2 regions of the Bradyrhizobium yuanmingense genome follow, and region 2 is predicted to be linked to the other one. Evidence: predicted binding sites of a transcription regulator. Region 2 holds the regulator's gene; the other holds the start of a gene.
The links. The regulator LexA, encoded in region 2, represses DNA repair genes until DNA is damaged. The targets are predictions, from matches to a motif close to TGTTCNNNNTGTGTTCNG.

Region 1: N2605_RS05790 (PA0069 family radical SAM protein) is a predicted target of LexA. The motif match lies at 4,179-4,196, and genes of this name have one in related genera.

Annotation. Positions count from the first base shown of each region.
Region 1 is NZ_CP104173.1:1,227,389-1,235,414, reverse strand. It holds gene N2605_RS05805 (glycosyltransferase family 39 protein) at 1-1,372, opposite strand, end outside; gene N2605_RS05800 (ribonuclease HII) at 1,579-2,436, opposite strand; gene N2605_RS05795 (VOC family protein) at 2,514-2,969, opposite strand; gene N2605_RS05790 (PA0069 family radical SAM protein) at 2,994-4,157, opposite strand; gene N2605_RS05785 (phosphoketolase family protein) at 4,369-6,780, shown strand; gene N2605_RS05780 (acetate/propionate family kinase) at 6,783-7,955, shown strand.
Region 2 is NZ_CP104173.1:3,883,582-3,891,607, reverse strand. It holds gene N2605_RS18285 (ComEC/Rec2 family competence protein) at 1-1,009, shown strand, start outside; gene N2605_RS18280 (GAF domain-containing protein) at 1,016-1,957, opposite strand; gene N2605_RS18275 (hypothetical protein) at 2,175-2,609, opposite strand; gene lexA (transcriptional repressor LexA) at 2,999-3,700, opposite strand; gene N2605_RS18265 (molybdopterin molybdotransferase MoeA) at 3,877-5,085, opposite strand; gene N2605_RS18260 (hypothetical protein) at 5,305-5,508, opposite strand; gene N2605_RS18255 (HAD family hydrolase) at 5,667-6,290, opposite strand; gene N2605_RS18250 (alpha-hydroxy acid oxidase) at 6,319-7,452, opposite strand; gene N2605_RS18245 (S41 family peptidase) at 7,756-8,026, shown strand, end outside.

The DNA of each region.
Region 1 (8,026 bases), 2.7 Mb from region 2:
CCGCGGTATCGGAGGCGCGCCAGACAACGACGCCGCCGGTCTCGCTGAACTTGGTCTGGCTCATCCACGGCGTCCGCGCGGGGGCGGCGTCGATGAACAAATGCGGCCGGCCGGAATGCAGCGCGATCAGGCTAGCGAGCTGGGTCTCGCCGGCGACGGCGCGCAGGCGATGGTTGGTGCGGCGGGCGAAGCTCTCGTCGAAGAAGTCCGAGATCGCGCGCGCCGGCATCGAGGTCGCAATTTCGCTAGTGCCCGTCCAGGGCAGGAACAGGACGGCAAGCACCACGCCGGCGGCGGGCGCGGCAACGGCGGCGGCCCAGACCATGCGGAGCATGCGCGCGCGGCGCATCGCGATGAGATCGCCGGCCGCGACGACCACGGCAAGCCCCGACATGATCAACACGACGCCGGGGCCGCCGACGACGGAATCGAGCCCCAGCAGGCCGGAGATCAGCACTGCGCCGAGCGGCAGAGCGAACGCGAAGAAATAGACGAAGTTGCGCGCAAGCGGCTCGACCGGCGGGCGGTAGATGATCGGCGGCTCCTCGCCCTTGCCGGCGAACATTCCGGTGTTGAGAAAGGTCAGCGCCGGGATCGCCGCCGCCCCGAGCACGAGGCCGCCGAGCAGCCAGACCGCATGCAGCGCGCGGTCGTTGAGCTCGGCGACTGGCGGCAAGGCCGGCAGCGCCAGCGTCTCGGCCCGCATCAGAAAGACCGCATAGGGCAGCGCCAGCACGGCGACGACGATTAGCGCGAACAGCGGATCGAGCCCGCGCAGCGTCCGGCGGCCGCCGGCGGTCGTAACCGCGAAGACGACGATCAGCAGCAGCAGGAAGATCGCGGCGGGCGTCGTCAGCAGCAGGAGGCCGGCTTCGATCGACCAGGCGAACCAGGCATTACCGCGGCGCTGGCCGATGATCTGCCAGGAGTGCAGCAGCAAGAGCGCCCAGAGCGGCCGCGCCAGGATCAGCGGGCCGAAGTCCAGCGCCGAGGAGGAGAAGGCCAGCACCGTCATGGTGAGGAGCACGGCAAGCACCGCCTGCTGCGAGCCGACCACGGCACGGGAGAGATGATAGAGCGCGATGAAGGTCGCGATCTCACAGAGCTGGGCGAGCACATAGACGCCGAGCATGTGGCCGCCGGCGGCGCGATAGGCGATGTCGGCGAGCCAGATGGCAAGCGGCGGGCCGAGATCGGTGCCGACCTGGTATTCCCTGCCGAAGGCCAGAAGGGTCGCGAGAGTGCCGGGCGGGCTGCGGTAGAACACCAGCGCCACGAACAGCCACATCGCGGCCTGCAGCAGCACCGCAATCCAAACGATCAGCCGCGGCCGGGCGCGAATGAGCTCGATGACCAGGGAGGTAAACCGCATGCAACGTCCGAAGGTGCAGCCAACCCGTCCAGCCGGCCCTATTCGCTCACGTCTGTTTTGATAAAGGGCGCCACGGGTTGTGGCAACCGCCGCAGTTCGTCATGCCCGGGCTTGTCCCGGGCATCCACGTTCTTCGTGCCGCTGGTAAGACGTGGGTGGCCGGGTCAAGCCCGGCCATGACGGATGGGAAAGCTGTAGGAGGATCGCTAGAGATTTACGGAAGCGTCGATCTCGACGCTCGCCTCGACCTGCACCTCGACCTCAGTCACCGAGAACAGGTCCTGCACCGGCTCGACGGTCCAGGGCATGTGCTTGGCGCGGGCGGCGGCGACGGGGGCGAAGAAGCTGCGGTGGTGGATGGAAGGGCCGAGGCGATCAAGCGCGTCGAGATGCTCGGGGACGGCATAGCCCTTGTGCTGCTCGAAGCCGTAGCCCGGGCAGTCCTGCGCCAGTGCGCACATCAAGCGATCCCGGGTGACCTTGGCGACGATGGAGGCCGCGGCGATCGAGAGCACGATACCGTCGCCGCCGATCACGGCCTCGCAGTCGCATGCGGTGTCGAGCCGGTCGCGGCCGTCGACGAAGACGTGCCTGGGCGCCTCGGGCAGGGCCACCACGGCGCGCTTCAGCGCCCACAGCGAGGCGCGCAGGATGTTGTCGCGGTCGATTCGCGCCGGCGAGGCGACGGCGACCGAGACCTGCGCGGTGGCGCAGATCTTGTCGAACAGCTTTTCGCGCTCCTCGGCGGTCAGGCGCTTGGAATCGTCGATGCCGCGGGGAATCCGGTCGGGATCGAGAATCACCGCGGCGGCCACCACGGGGCCTGCGAGCGGGCCGCGGCCAGCCTCGTCGCAGCCCGCGACCGGCCAGACGCCGCGCTTGATCAGCACGCGCTCGCGGCGGAAGCTGGGGGCAGCAACGGCAATGATGCCTTTCCTACCGGCAGGGACCTTCGCAGCATCGGCCGCAGATATCTTTGCCGCCTTGGCGGGCACAGCCTTCGGCGCGGCCTTTTTCTTCGGCGCGGCTTTGGCTGGGGTCTTGGCGGAGGGGTCCCGAATCATGACCGGGATCGTGCGCCAGGGGGCTTCGCCAGCGCAACCGGGAACCCACGATATTCCCGTTATTCAGGCCGCCCGCGCTACTCCGCCAGATGCACCCGCCGGTCCTCGCCCACCTCGATGCCGGGTGCGACCACGACTTCCCAGACATGTGCATCGGGATCGGCAAAATAGCCGCAATAGCCGCCGTAATCGGTCGCGTGCGCCGCCTTCAGCAAGGTGGCCCCCTTCTCGACGGCGAAGGCCAGCACCTCGTCGACCTCCTTGCGGGTCGCGCAATTCCAGGCGAGCGTCATGCCGCGAAAGATCGTGGGCCTCGGCTGGTCCTCCAAGGACGCGTCTGCGGCGAGCCGATCCCAGTGATAAAGCGCGAGCACCGGACCGCCGGTGTCGTAGAACGCAACCGCCTCGCCGGTCTCCTTCAGCCGGCGCGAGAAACCGAGCGCGTCGTAGAAGGCGATGCTGGCGCGGATGTCGTTCACACCGAGCGTGATGACGGTCAGCCGCGGCATCGGCACAGCGAGTTCCTTGAGCATGCGACACCTCTTGCACGTGTCCGCTCAAAACAGGCTGAGCTGATCACCGTTCCGCTTCGGCCGCGCAAAGTGATCAATGGTCAGCTTGGAGCGCCGCTTGTTGAGGCCGAGTCGCTCGCAGGCGATCTCGAAGCGGCGGCCGATGGTCCAGGCCATCGGTCCGGTGCCCTTCATCCGCTCGCCCCATTTGGCGTCGTAGTCGCGCCCGCCGCGCATGTCTCGGATCAGGGTGAAGACGTGACGATAGCGGTCCGGATAGTTCGCCATCAGCCATTCGCGGAAGAGATCGCGCACCTCCAGCGGCAGCCGCAGCAGCACATAGGCAGCTTCCTTGACCCCGGCATGGGCGGCGGCGTCGAGGATGCGCTCGATCTCGGAATCGTTCAGCGCAGGGATCACGGGCGCGACCATCACCGTGGTGGGAATGCCGGCGTCCGAGAGCTGCTTCAGCGCCTCCAGCCGTTTCGGCGGCGTCGAGGCCCGCGGCTCCATCGTGCGCGCCAGCTTCGGATCGAGCGACGTGACCGAGATCGCGACCTTGGCGAGGTTGCGCTTGGCCATCCGCTGGAGAATGTCGATGTCGCGCAGCACCAGCGCCGACTTGGTGACGATGCCGACGGGATGCCCTGCGCGCTCCAGCACTTCCAAAATGCCGCGCATGATTTTGCGCTCGCGCTCGATCGGCTGGTAGGGATCGGTGTTGGTGCCGATCGCGATCATCCGCGGCTCGTAGCCGGGAGCCGCAAGCTCCTTCTCGAGCAGCGAAGGCGCCTCGGGCTTCACGAACAGTTTTGACTCGAAGTCGAGCCCCGGCGACAGGCCGAGATAGGCGTGGGTCGGCCGCGCGAAGCAATAGACGCAGCCGTGCTCGCAGCCGCGATAGGGATTGATCGAGCGGTCGAAACCGATGTCGGGGGAATCGTTGCGGGTGATCACCTTGCGTGAGGTGTCGATGGCGACACTCGTCTTGAACGGCGGCAGCTCGTCGAGGCTCTGCCAGCCGTCGTCGAAAGCGACGCGCGCCTCGGCCTCGTAACGGCCGCTGGCGTTGGACTGCGCGCCCCGCCCTCGCCGTCGCGCGCGGTCGATGGCGACGCCAAGCTCGGGGAAATCTGAAGGCGCACCCGCCGGCTCGGAGGGCGCCGTGACCGGCGGGTGCTTGAGAGCATGAGAGGATGCTGGACTCATGCAGCCAAGATAGCACGACATAGGAACAAATCAAGAACACAAACCAAAAACGTGAAAAACAACCCCATGCACAGTAGAGCTGCCCAAACTTCGCGCGCCTGCCTTTGACCTCACGCAACACGGCCGTCACGACCATCCCGTTTCATGACCGACGGATCGATCGCCCCGGAACCGGGTTGGTGACGATCGCGAAGTGAAGGTCGGCAGGAACATGACAATCCAACAAAAAACGGCCGAAGCGAGCAGCGACCTCGATCTGCTCGATCGCTATTGGCGCGCCGCCAACTACCTTTCGGTCGGGCAAATCTACCTGCTCGACAATCCGCTGCTGCGCGAGCCGCTGCGGCCCGAGCACATCAAGCCGCGTCTGCTCGGACATTGGGGCACGACGCCGGGGCTGAACTTCATCTATGCCCATCTCAACCGCGTCATCCGGGCGCTCGATGTCAGCGTGATCTATGTCTGCGGTCCCGGCCATGGCGGTCCGGGCATGGTCGCCAACACTTATCTCGAAGGCAGCTACAGCGAGATCTATCCCGATATTGCGCGCGATGCGGACGGATTGCGCAAGCTGTTCAGGCAGTTCTCCTTCCCCGGCGGCATCCCGAGCCACGCCGCGCCGGAAACGCCGGGCTCCATCCACGAAGGCGGCGAGCTCGGCTATGCGCTGGTGCACGCCTATGGCGCCGCATTCGACAACCCGGATTTGATTGTCGCCTGCGTGGTCGGCGACGGCGAGGCCGAGACCGGCCCGCTCGCTGCGTCCTGGCACTCGAACAAGTTCCTGAACCCTGCCCATGACGGGGCGGTGCTGCCGATCCTGCATCTCAACGGCTACAAGATCGCGGGCCCCACCGTGCTCGGACGGATGCAGGACGCGGAGATCCGCGACCTCTTCCGCGGGTTCGGCCACGAGCCGCTGTTCGTCAGCGGCGACGATCCCAAATTGATGCACCAGGCCATGGCCGATGCGCTCGACGTTGCATTCGCCAGCATCCGCTCGATCCAGCAACATGCCCGCGACGGCCGCACAACCGTCGAGCGGCCGCGCTGGCCGATGATCGTGCTGCGCAGCCCCAAGGGCTGGACCGGCCCGAAGGAGGTCGACGGCAAGAAGGTGGAGGTCTGGCGCGCGCATCAGGTGCCAGTCGCAGGCTGCCGCGAGAACCCGGAGCATCTCAAGGTGCTCGAAGACTGGATGCGCAGTTACGAGCCGGAAAAGCTGTTCGATGGCAACGGCGCGCTCGTTGCCGAGCTTCAGGCGCTTGCGCCCGAAGGCATCAGGCGCATGGGCGCCAATCCGCATGCCAATGGCGGCGTGCTGAAGAAGGAGCTGAAGCTGCCCGACTTCCGCAGCTTCGCGATCGAGGTGACGCAGCCCGGCGAAGTCGTTGCGGAAGCGACGCGCGAGCTCGGCAAATTCCTGCGCGATGTCATCCGCCTCAACGCGAAGGAGCGCAACTTCCGCATCATGGGCCCGGACGAGACGGCATCGAACCGGCTCGACGCCGTGTTCGAAGCCACCGAACGCGTCTGGATGGAGCCCACCGAGCCTTACGACGTGCACCTCGCCCAGGACGGCCGCGTCATGGAGGTGCTGAGCGAGCATCTCTGCCAGGGCTGGCTGGAGGGCTATCTGCTCACCGGACGGCACGGCTTCTTCTCCTGCTACGAGGCCTTCATCCACATCGTGGATTCCATGTTCAACCAGCACGCCAAATGGCTGAAGGTGACGCGGGAGCTGCCGTGGCGGCGTCCGATCGCCTCGCTCAATTATCTGCTGACCTCGCATGTCTGGCGCCAGGACCATAACGGCTTCAGCCATCAGGACCCCGGTTTCGTCGATCTCGTCGCCAACAAGAAGGCCGACATCGTCCGCATCTACTTCCCGCCGGATGCCAACACGCTGCTCTGGATCGCCGACCACTGCCTGCGCACCTATAACCGCATCAACGTAATCGTCGCCGGCAAGCAGCCGGCGCCGCAATGGCTGTCGATGCAGGACGCGGCGACGCATTGCGATGCCGGCATCGGCATCTGGACCTGGGCGGGCACGGAGGACGGAAAGGGCGAGCCCGACGTCGTCATGGCCTGCGCCGGCGACGTGCCGACCCTGGAGACGCTCGCTGCCGTCGACCTCCTACGCAAGGCGCTGCCGGACTTGAAGATCCGCGTCGTCAACGTCGTCGACCTCATGACGCTGCAGCCGAGGGAGCAGCATCCGCACGGCCTGTCCGACCGCGACTTCGACAGCCTGTTCACGCGCGACAAGCCTGTGATCTTTGCCTATCACGGCTATCCCTATCTCATTCACCGGCTGACCTATAATCGCACCAACCATGCCGGCATGCATGTACGCGGCTTTGCCGAGGAGGGCACCACGACGACGCCCTTCGACATGGTCGTGCTCAACGAACTCGACCGCTACCACCTCGCGATCGAGGCGATCGAACGGGTGCCGGGACTGGCGACCAAGGCCGCTCAGGTGAAGCAGCAATTCCGCGACAGACTGATCGAACACTCCCGTTATGTCCGCGAGCACGGTGAAGACATGCCTGAGATTCGTGACTGGGTCTGGCAAAACAGCGCCGGCGGCAACACGCCGGCCGAGGCCGGCAATTAGCGATGCCGGACACGGTCCTCGTCCTCAACTCGGGATCGTCGAGCATCAAGTTCGGCCTGTTCGATGTCGCGGCGGCCGAGCCCGCCCTGCTCTGCAAGGGCCTGCTGGACGAGCACGAGGCCAAACCCCGGCTGGTGGTGAAGGGCCCCAGGGGCGAAGACCTGTTCGAGACAAGCAAGCAGGCGCCGGCGGCAGCCGGCGGCCATCTGTTCGCGGACGTACTCACCTTCATCGAGGACCGGTTCGGTGGACGCAGCCTGCGGGCCATCGGCCATCGCATCGTCCACGGCGGGCCGGATTATTCAGGCCCGGAGGTCCTGACAGACGACATCATTGCGAAACTGGAGGCCTTGACGCCGCTGGCGCCGCTGCACCAGCCGCGCTGCCTCGCGCCGGCGCGAACGCTCGCGGCGATCCGGCCCGAGCTGACGCAGATCGCGTGCTTCGACACCGCCTTCCACCACGGCCTCGCGCCGCCGGCGAGCCGCTTCGCCATTCCCCGGCGATTCGAGGCGCGTGGCGTCAGGCGGTACGGCTTTCACGGCCTCTCGTTCGAATATGTCGCGGGACGCCTGGCCGAGATCGCGCCGGAGCTCGTGGCCAAGCGCACTGTCATCGCGCATCTCGGCAATGGCGCCAGCCTCTGCGCCCTGCGCGATGGCCACAGCATCGACACCACGATGGGGCTGACGCCGCTCGACGGCCTCGTGATGGGCACGCGTTGCGGTACGATCGATCCGGGCGTGCTGCTCTATCTGCAACAGCACGAGAACATGTCGGTCGAGGATGTCCAGCACCTGCTCTATCACGAGTCAGGCCTCTTCGGCGTCTCCGGCTTGTCTGCGGACATGCGCACGCTGCTGGCGAGCCGCGAGGCTGCGGCGCGTGAAGCCGTGGATCTCTTCACCTTCCGTGCGGCGCAGCAGGTCGCGATGATGGCGACCACGCTCGGCGGCCTGGACTGCCTGATCTTCACCGGTGGCATCGGCGAGCACGCCAAGGAGATCCGCGGCGCGATCGGCGAGCGTCTCGCCTGGATGGGCGTGCGCATCGACGCCGCACGCAACGATGCCGCGCGCGAGCGCATCAACGGCAACGACAGCATGGTCGAGGTCTTCGTCATCCCCACCAACGAAGAGATGATGATCGCGCGCCATTGCGCGGCTCTGATCTAGGGCGTTATCCCGTTGCGAAAACACCCTCTCCGCAAGCGGGAGAGGGAGTGCACTCACGTTATAGCAATCAA
Region 2 (8,026 bases):
GAACCTGCTCGCATCGCCCGATCATTCCGCGACTGCGCGGATCGCGTTGTGGGGCGGCCGGGAGATCGCGATGCTGTTCCTGGCCTCGCTGATCGCGGGGCTCGCGACCACGCCATACGCCGCCTTCCACTTCCATCGCGTGACCCCATACGGCGTGCTCGCCAATCTCGGCGCCATGCCGGTGGTCTCGGCGCTGGTGATGCCGGCCGGGCTGTTGGGGCTGCTCGCGGCGCCCTTCGGGCTCGACGGCGTGTTCTGGTGGTTGATGGGGATCGGCATCGAGTGGATGGTCCTGGTCGCGCGCTGGGTGGCGGCCCTGCCGGGCGCCGTCGGCCGCATTCCCGCCTTCGGGATCGCGCCGCTGATCGCAGCGAGCCTCGGGCTCATCGTGATGGGCCTGTTGCGCACGCCCTTGCGCTGGTCCGGCGCCCTGGTGCTGCTGGCAGCGATCCTCTGGGGACTGTCGGTGCGGCAGCCCGATATCCTGATTGCCGGGGATGGCGCGAGCGTCGCGGTCCGGGGCGGGGATGGGCGCTTGCAGGTGATCCGCGCCAGCAAGGACAGCTTCCTGCTGAAGGAGTGGTTGGCTGCCGATGCCGATCCGCGCGATGCCGGCAACGCCTCGTTGGCGAGCGGGGTGTCGTGTGACGAGTCCGGCTGCGTGGCGCCGCTCGCGGACGGACGACTGATCGCGTTGGCGACGCGTATCGACGCGCTGGCCGATGATTGCAGCCGCTCCGCGCTGGTGGTGACGGCGCGGCCTGCGCCACCCGATTGCGCGGCGATGGTGGTCGATCGGGCGCGTCTTGCCAGTCAGGGCGCACTGGCTCTGACGAGACGCGGCGAGGGCTTTTCGGTGCAGGCGGTGAGGACGAGGGGAGCAAGCCGTCCCTGGCTGCCGGCCGGCGCCGGCGAGGGAGATTTCGACGGCAGCCTCGTGCCGAAGGCGGCCGTGCCCCGCAACCGGGACGCAACGCCATCGGAGGCCGACTTGCAGGCCGACGATTGACGCGGATCACAAATACCAGGCCAGCACGGCGTCAAGCCTTCCGTTGCCGATAACCGGCAGGGCCACCATTCGGCTCAGCCCGGCTGCGCAGGCTTCGGAGCCGGCGATCGAGCCGTCAGAGGTGAGATCGTCGTTGAGCGCGGGCATGCCGGTGGCCCAGGCGCCGCCGATGCTGCCTTCGCCCCTGGCGATGGACTGCGCCGCATAGCGTGCGGCGAGGTCGGTCTGCGCGCTGCAATCGCCGGCGCGAAAGACCAGCGCCGAACGGTCCTCGTTCGGGACCCAGATCTCGAAGCGTCGTGCAATCGGCGTTGCCTGCGCGGAGAGGAATGTCAGAACCCAGGTCTGGTCGGTACCGGTTCGGTAGGGCACGCCGACGCCGAGATTGATCCCGACCTTGGCGGCGTCCTCCCAGCGCAGGAAGCTCTTGGCGTCGTGCAAGTCCTTGATGATCAGCGGCAGGCCCGCCTTCCAGGTGCGTCCGGGCAGGCCGAAGCCGCGCGGAAATCTGGTGTGGCGGGAGTTGAATTCGAACATGTCCGCGGTGCCGTAATAGCCATCGACGAGCCCCATCTCATGCGAGAGATCAGGATCGTTGTGCCAGAGTTCGATCGCGCCGACATGCGCCTCGTCGTCGCCGCAGAACAGCACCAGCACGGCTTGCAGGAATTCGCCCGCGAACACCGGCACCGCCACGCCGCAGGTGAGGCCGGCCGCAGCGGCCTGATCGGTCCGCTTGAAATAGGAGTTGGCGAATTTCGTGAGGATGACGGGGTGGCCACAGGCCCAGGCCTTGCCGGGAAGTCCCTCGTCATATCCGAAGTGCAGCTCTTCGCTGACGGCTTTGAACGCGGACAGCCCATCGTCGTAGAGGCCGCCGCCGAATTCCAGCCGCATGCGCGTCCGGTCGGGTACCCAAAGTTCAACGACGCGAATGAAGGTCTTCATCGAGCGTGTCCGCCGCCTCAAACCACGACAGCATCGGTCATTTGGCTGCGGAGCGGACGTTCAAAATGCGGGCAGCACGGCCCAAACTTCGTGCGACGACGAGGCGCGGCGGTGGGCTCGCCGATCGAATGTCCTGAAACACAAACTTGCCGGGCTCGCCGGCCTCGGCCGGCGACGGCAATTTCAATCCCGGGCTCGGCCTGTCGGCCGAAGGGCGTCAGCCGATCGGCAGGCGCGTGATCGTGGGCCGCGTGTCGGCGACGATCTGCGGCTTGTGCTCGCGCTCGGGGGCTGCCTGCGTCACCGGCAATTGCAGCACGGTCGCGCGCTGGCCTTCGACGAGCTGCGTCACCAGCACGTATTTGCCGTCGGGGAATTCGATCGCGTCATGATGGCGATCGGGAATGTGCGGGTCGATCTTGCCGAACTTGCCGACGCGAGAGTTCACGGTGCGCGTCCAGATCCAGCGGTTGTCGTAGCGGACATTGTCGGCGAAAGCGAGCTCCGTCCCCGGCAGCAGACAGACCGCGACGGAGGGATCGGCTTCGGAAGCGAAACCGCGCGTCGAGGTGCCGCGGAAGGTTGTCGTGACGATCGTCTCGCCGACTTCGGCGGGGCGCGTCGCGACGGCATGCAGGCTGTAGTCACACATCGGGTGCTCCTCATGCTGGGATAGCGACCCGCGTCTCTTTCGAGGCGCAGGCCTCTATCAGAGTGGAAGCATACAACGCTCTGCTCGGTTATGGGCAAATCTGCGGCTCGCGTCCGCAGCGCGCGATCACATTATCTTTCCCGGATTCGATAGGAACAAACCTCGCGTCCTTGCATTCGGCCGGAGCTATCAGCACTGCCGGCACAACTCTACCGGTGAAGCAGAGCGAGATTGCTGCGCGCCTGCGCGGGCGAATGTCGCGCGGGAAGATGGACCGGACAGCCGGCGCAGAACCAGAGAAACCGTCCAGCCGGAGCGGACAAGTATCCGCTCCGATCCTGGATCGCCGATGCCGATCGAAACGCGCCGCGCGCTTGATGTTTCCCGTATCAGTACTTCCGGTAAAGCCCGATCAGCTTGCCCTGGATCTTCACGCGGTTCGGCGGAAGAATGCGGACCTCGTAGGCGGCATTGGCGGGCTCGAGCGCGATCGAGGCGCCGCGGCGGCGGAAGCGCTTGAGCGTGGCCTCCTCGTCGTCGATCAATGCCACCACGATGTCGCCGGTATTTGCGGTCTCGTTGCGCTGGATCAGCGCCATGTCGCCGTCGAGGATGCCGGCCTCGACCATCGAATCGCCGCGCACTTCGAGCGCGTAGTGCTCGCCCGAGCCGAGCATGTCCGGCGGCACGCTGATGGTATGGCTGCGGGTCTGCAGCGCCTCGATCGGCGTGCCGGCGGCGATGCGGCCCATCACGGGCACCGCGACGGGGCGCTCGCCCTCGTCCGCAGGCGGGCTGGAGCTCGCGCGCACCTTGCCGAGATTGCCCTCGATCACGCTCGGGGTGAAGCCACGGCGATTGCCGGCGGCGGCCTGGAGCTCGGGCAGCTTGATCACCTCGATGGCACGGGCACGGTTGGGCAGGCGGCGAATGAAGCCGCGCTCCTCGAGCGCAGTGATCAGGCGATGGATGCCTGACTTCGAGCGCAGGTCGAGCGCATCCTTCATCTCGTCGAAGGACGGCGGCACGCCGCTTTCCTTCAGACGTTCGCTGATGAACCGCAGAAGCTCGTATTGTTTGCGCGTCAACATCTCGACCAAAGTCCCCCGGTTGATGTCGTTCGATTCCGACACGATGAAGCCGGCACTAAGCCGCTACATCCTCGAAACAAATCATGAACGGACACTATATGTTCGATATGTGTTCCGCAACTGCTTAATTTATGGTGAACGCGGCCAAGCTCGCGGAATGCGTGTGGCTGGGCGGCTCAGACGGGCAGCCGGAGCACCTCGCAAGGCGTGCCGGCCTCGGCCTTCGGCGCGAACGGTGCGCGCACCAGAAGTACCTGTGCCGCAGCGAGATTCGCAAGAAGGGAGGAGTCCTGATGGCTGACCGGAAGGGCGACGCGCGTGCCGTCGTCGCGCTCCTCCAGCCGCGCACGCAGATAGTCCTCGCGCTGGTCGTTGGCGGCGAGATCGCGGCCCAGCACGGCGCGCTCGCGCCGATGATGAATCGCTAAACGGCCCGACAGGGCGCGAATCAAGGGGACCATGAACAGGAAGGCGCACACGTAGGACGACACGGGATTGCCGGGCAGGCCAATCACGCGCATCGCGCCTATCCGACCGTGCATCATCGGCTTGCCCGGCCGGATCGCGATCTTCCAGAACGCCATCGCGATGCCTTCGCCCTTGAGCGCCTGCTGGACCAGGTCGTGGTCGCCGACCGAGGCACCGCCGGTCGTGATCAGGATGTCGGCGCCGCTCTCGCGCGCGCGGCGGATGCCGGCGGACGTCGCCTCCAGTGTATCGGCGGCAATTCCGAGGTCGATGGTCTCGGCGCCCTCGCTGCGGGCGAGCGCATGCAGGGCATAGCCGTTGGAATAGACGATCTGGCCGCGACCAGGCGTGGTGCCCGGCATCACGAGCTCGTCGCCGGTGGCGAGAACGGCAACCCTCGGGCGGCGGATGACGGCGAGATGCGGATGATTCATTCCGGCGGCAAGGGCGAGATCGCGCTCGGTGAGGCGGATTCCCTTGCGCAGCAGCACGTCGCCTTCGCGGAAGTCGACGCCTGCAGGGCGGATGTGCCGGCCGAAAATGGCGGCTTCCTTGATCGTCACATGTTTGCCGTCGGCAGCCGTGTCCTCCTGGATCACGACGGCATCGGCGCCGTCGGGAACGACGCCGCCGGTGAAGATCCGCACGGCTTCGCCGGGGCCGACGCTTCCCGCGAACGGCCGGCCCGCCGCGACCTCGCCGACGACGGTCAACCTCGAATCGTTTGCCGCGTCGGCCGTGCGTACGGCATAGCCGTCCATCGCCGACATCGCCTCCGGCGGCTGCGTGCGCCGCGCCGCGACATCGCGGGCGAGCACACGATGGTAGGCCTCGTCGAGGCAAACCATCTGTTCAGCCAGCGGCTCGACGCCGGCCAGCACCGCGGCAAGCGCGTCAGAAACCGGCATCAGGGCCACGGGCGAACTCCTGCTGAGCACATCAGTCAATGGGCGGCGAGAGTTCTAGCCGAGTGCAGGCGTGAGGCAAAGCAGCACGCGGGATGATTTATCCTGCGTGATCGCGGGGTGGAGGAGGTCGGCTCAACTCCGCCGCGGCATGATGCGGAAGGCGAGACAGACCGGAACGAGGATTGCCATGGCAAGGACGAGAATGACGAGCGCCACGGCCAACATCGTTCAACGCCCCGTCGGATCGCCCGGACTGATGTCCGCGACGTCGGGCGGCTTGGGACCCTGATCCTTGTCCGGCAGCGGGTCCGCCTGGGATTTTAGGTCGGCGGCCTTGCTGATCAGCTTGGCGGAGAGGTCAGAATCCGAGGTGGTTCTGGCGAATTCGAGCAGGAGAGAGGCTTGCTTGGTGAGATAGGTCTTGCCCAGCACGTCGATCAGTCCAATGTAGAAGTCCCAACGGACTCATGAGTCCGAAGGGTGGTATTCCGTTCCCGGAACTCTGTATAAAAATGCACAAAGTGATCAGGTTCCACATTTTCAGCAGTTTTTGTTCCGGCAAGTGAGCGCGCTCCGGGCTTTCCCGCGGCTCAGATCCGCAATGCTTTCAATGCGTTCCCGACATCACGCGGCGAGGTGACATGCACGGCGGTCAACCCGCGCGCCCGCGCTCCCTCGATGTTCTCGGCGAGGTCGTCGAAGAACACGATGCGCTCGGCCGGCACGCCGATCGCCGCCACGACATGGTCGAAGGCCTCGGCATCCGGTTTGCGCAGGCCGATGCTGGAGGACAGATACAGCTCGCGGAAATGGCCGAGCAGACCGGCATATTCCTTCGAGAAATAGTCGACGTGCGGCCGATTGGTGTTGGAGAAGGCATAGAGCGGCATCTGCTTCGCCGCCCGCGGCAACAGCTCGGCGATATCAGGCATCTCGCCGGCGAAAATCGCGTTCCAGCCTTCCAGGAATTGCGCATCCGAGATGCCGATCCCGAGCGAGGACCGCAGCGAGGCGAAATAGTCCCCATCGCTGATCTTGCCCATCTCGTGCAACCGGTAGGCCTCGTCGCGCACATAGCGCGCGATGATGGCCTCGGGCTGGCAGCCGGCATGTCCCGCCCAGCAGGCGATCGCCTTGGAGAAGTCGATGTCGAGCACAACGCGCCCGAGGTCGAACAGCAGCGCATCCGCGCTGCCGGGAGAGAGCGATGTCATTGCGTCCTTTTCACTTCGGTATGGCGCGTCAGTAACGATAGGGCTCGTGGTCGAACAGCGGGAACGCGCTGAACACGCTGGGCGCGTTGGTGGCGGCCGCCGGATGCAGGCAGGATTTGTCGAGCTCGGCGAATGAGGTGGCGCCCAGGAGGCCGAGGCAGCGCAGCACCTCGTCTTCGAGCAACTCCAGCATCCGCGCGACGCCGGCTTCGCCGGCTGCCGCCAGCGCCCAGCATTGCAGCCGGCCGATGCCGACGAGGTCGGCGCCCGCCGCGATCGCCTTGACGATGTCGGTGCCGCGGCAAAAGCCGCCGTCGACCATGATCCTGGCGCGGCCCTTCACGGCGTCGACGATCTCCGGCAGCACGTGCATGGCGCCGCGGCCGTGGTCGAGCTGGCGCCCGCCATGGTTGGAGACGTAGATCCACTCGACGCCGTGATCGAGCGCGATCTGCGCATCCTCGGCCGTGGCGATACCCTTGAGGATCAGCGGAATTTTGAACGTGTCCTTGATCATCTTCACGGTCCGCCACTCCAGGCCCTTCTGGAAATCGCCGCCGGTGGCGCGCAGGCGGCTCTCGCGAACGTAGCGCTTGGCGATGTCACGTTCACGACGGCTGTAATGGGCGGTGTCGACGGTCAGGCAGAAGGCGGCATAGGCGTTCTTCTCGGCCCGGTCGACCACGTCGGCGACGAAGGCATCGTCGCCGCGGACATAGAGTTGATAGAGACGCAGTGCATCGGGGGCAGCCTCGGCGGTCGTCTCGAGGCCGGGCTCGGACACCGAGCTCAGCATGTGCGCCGCGCCGAACCTGCCCGCAGCGCGCGCGACGCTCGCCGCGCCATCCGGATCGAAGATCTCGAGTGCGCCGACGGGAGCCAGCACCACCGGCAGACGCAGCTTGCGGCCGAACTGCTCGACGCTGCCATCGATCCTGCGCACGTCGCGCAGCACGCGCGGGCGGAAGGCGATCTCGTCGAGCGCCATGCGGTTGCGCCGCATCGTGGTCTCGGTCTCGGCGGCGCCGATGATGTAGTCCCAGGCATTCTGGTTGAGGTTGGCGCGCGCCTTCCGGATGAACTCGTGCAGGTTCTGGAACGGCTCGTCGCTGGCGCCGAGCTCGACGTTCCGTTCCGGCCGGATGCGGGGCGCTTCATTCATTGTTGTCCTCCCGAGAATTTGAAGTCTTGTCGCCATCGCCTATCGCGTCCGGTCCTCCAAAACCATCCTAAAATCGCATAGCTGCGAGGCGTAGGCGGCCCGGACCGTGTCGTGTTGCTTCGAAACAGTTTCGGAACGTTGCCAAAAGTTTAGGCCAAGGCGAAGGGATTTCTTCGGTGTACCCGCCAGCGCGGCATCCCGGCCTTGAAGAAACCAGAATGGTATTGTGAGAGATGGACTGGATCGCCATTTGCATGGCGTCTCCCAGCCTCAAGAGAAACGCCAAGCACAAAAGGCACCTTCATGCGGAAAACCCTGCTGTTCCCCCTGGGCGCGCTCACGGGAGCGTGCCTGACCCTTCTGGTAGCCAGCCCGCAGGGCGGCGTATGGGCAGCGCGGGCGGCAGTGAGTGCGGGTGATGCTTATTCCCAGCTCAATCTGTTCGGCGCGGTGTTCGAGCGGGTCAAGGCCAGCTATGTCGAGAAGCCGGACAATGCCAAGCTGATCGAGGGGGCGATCACCGGCATGGTGACCTCGCTCGACCCGCATTCGCGCTACATGAACGCCAAGGCCT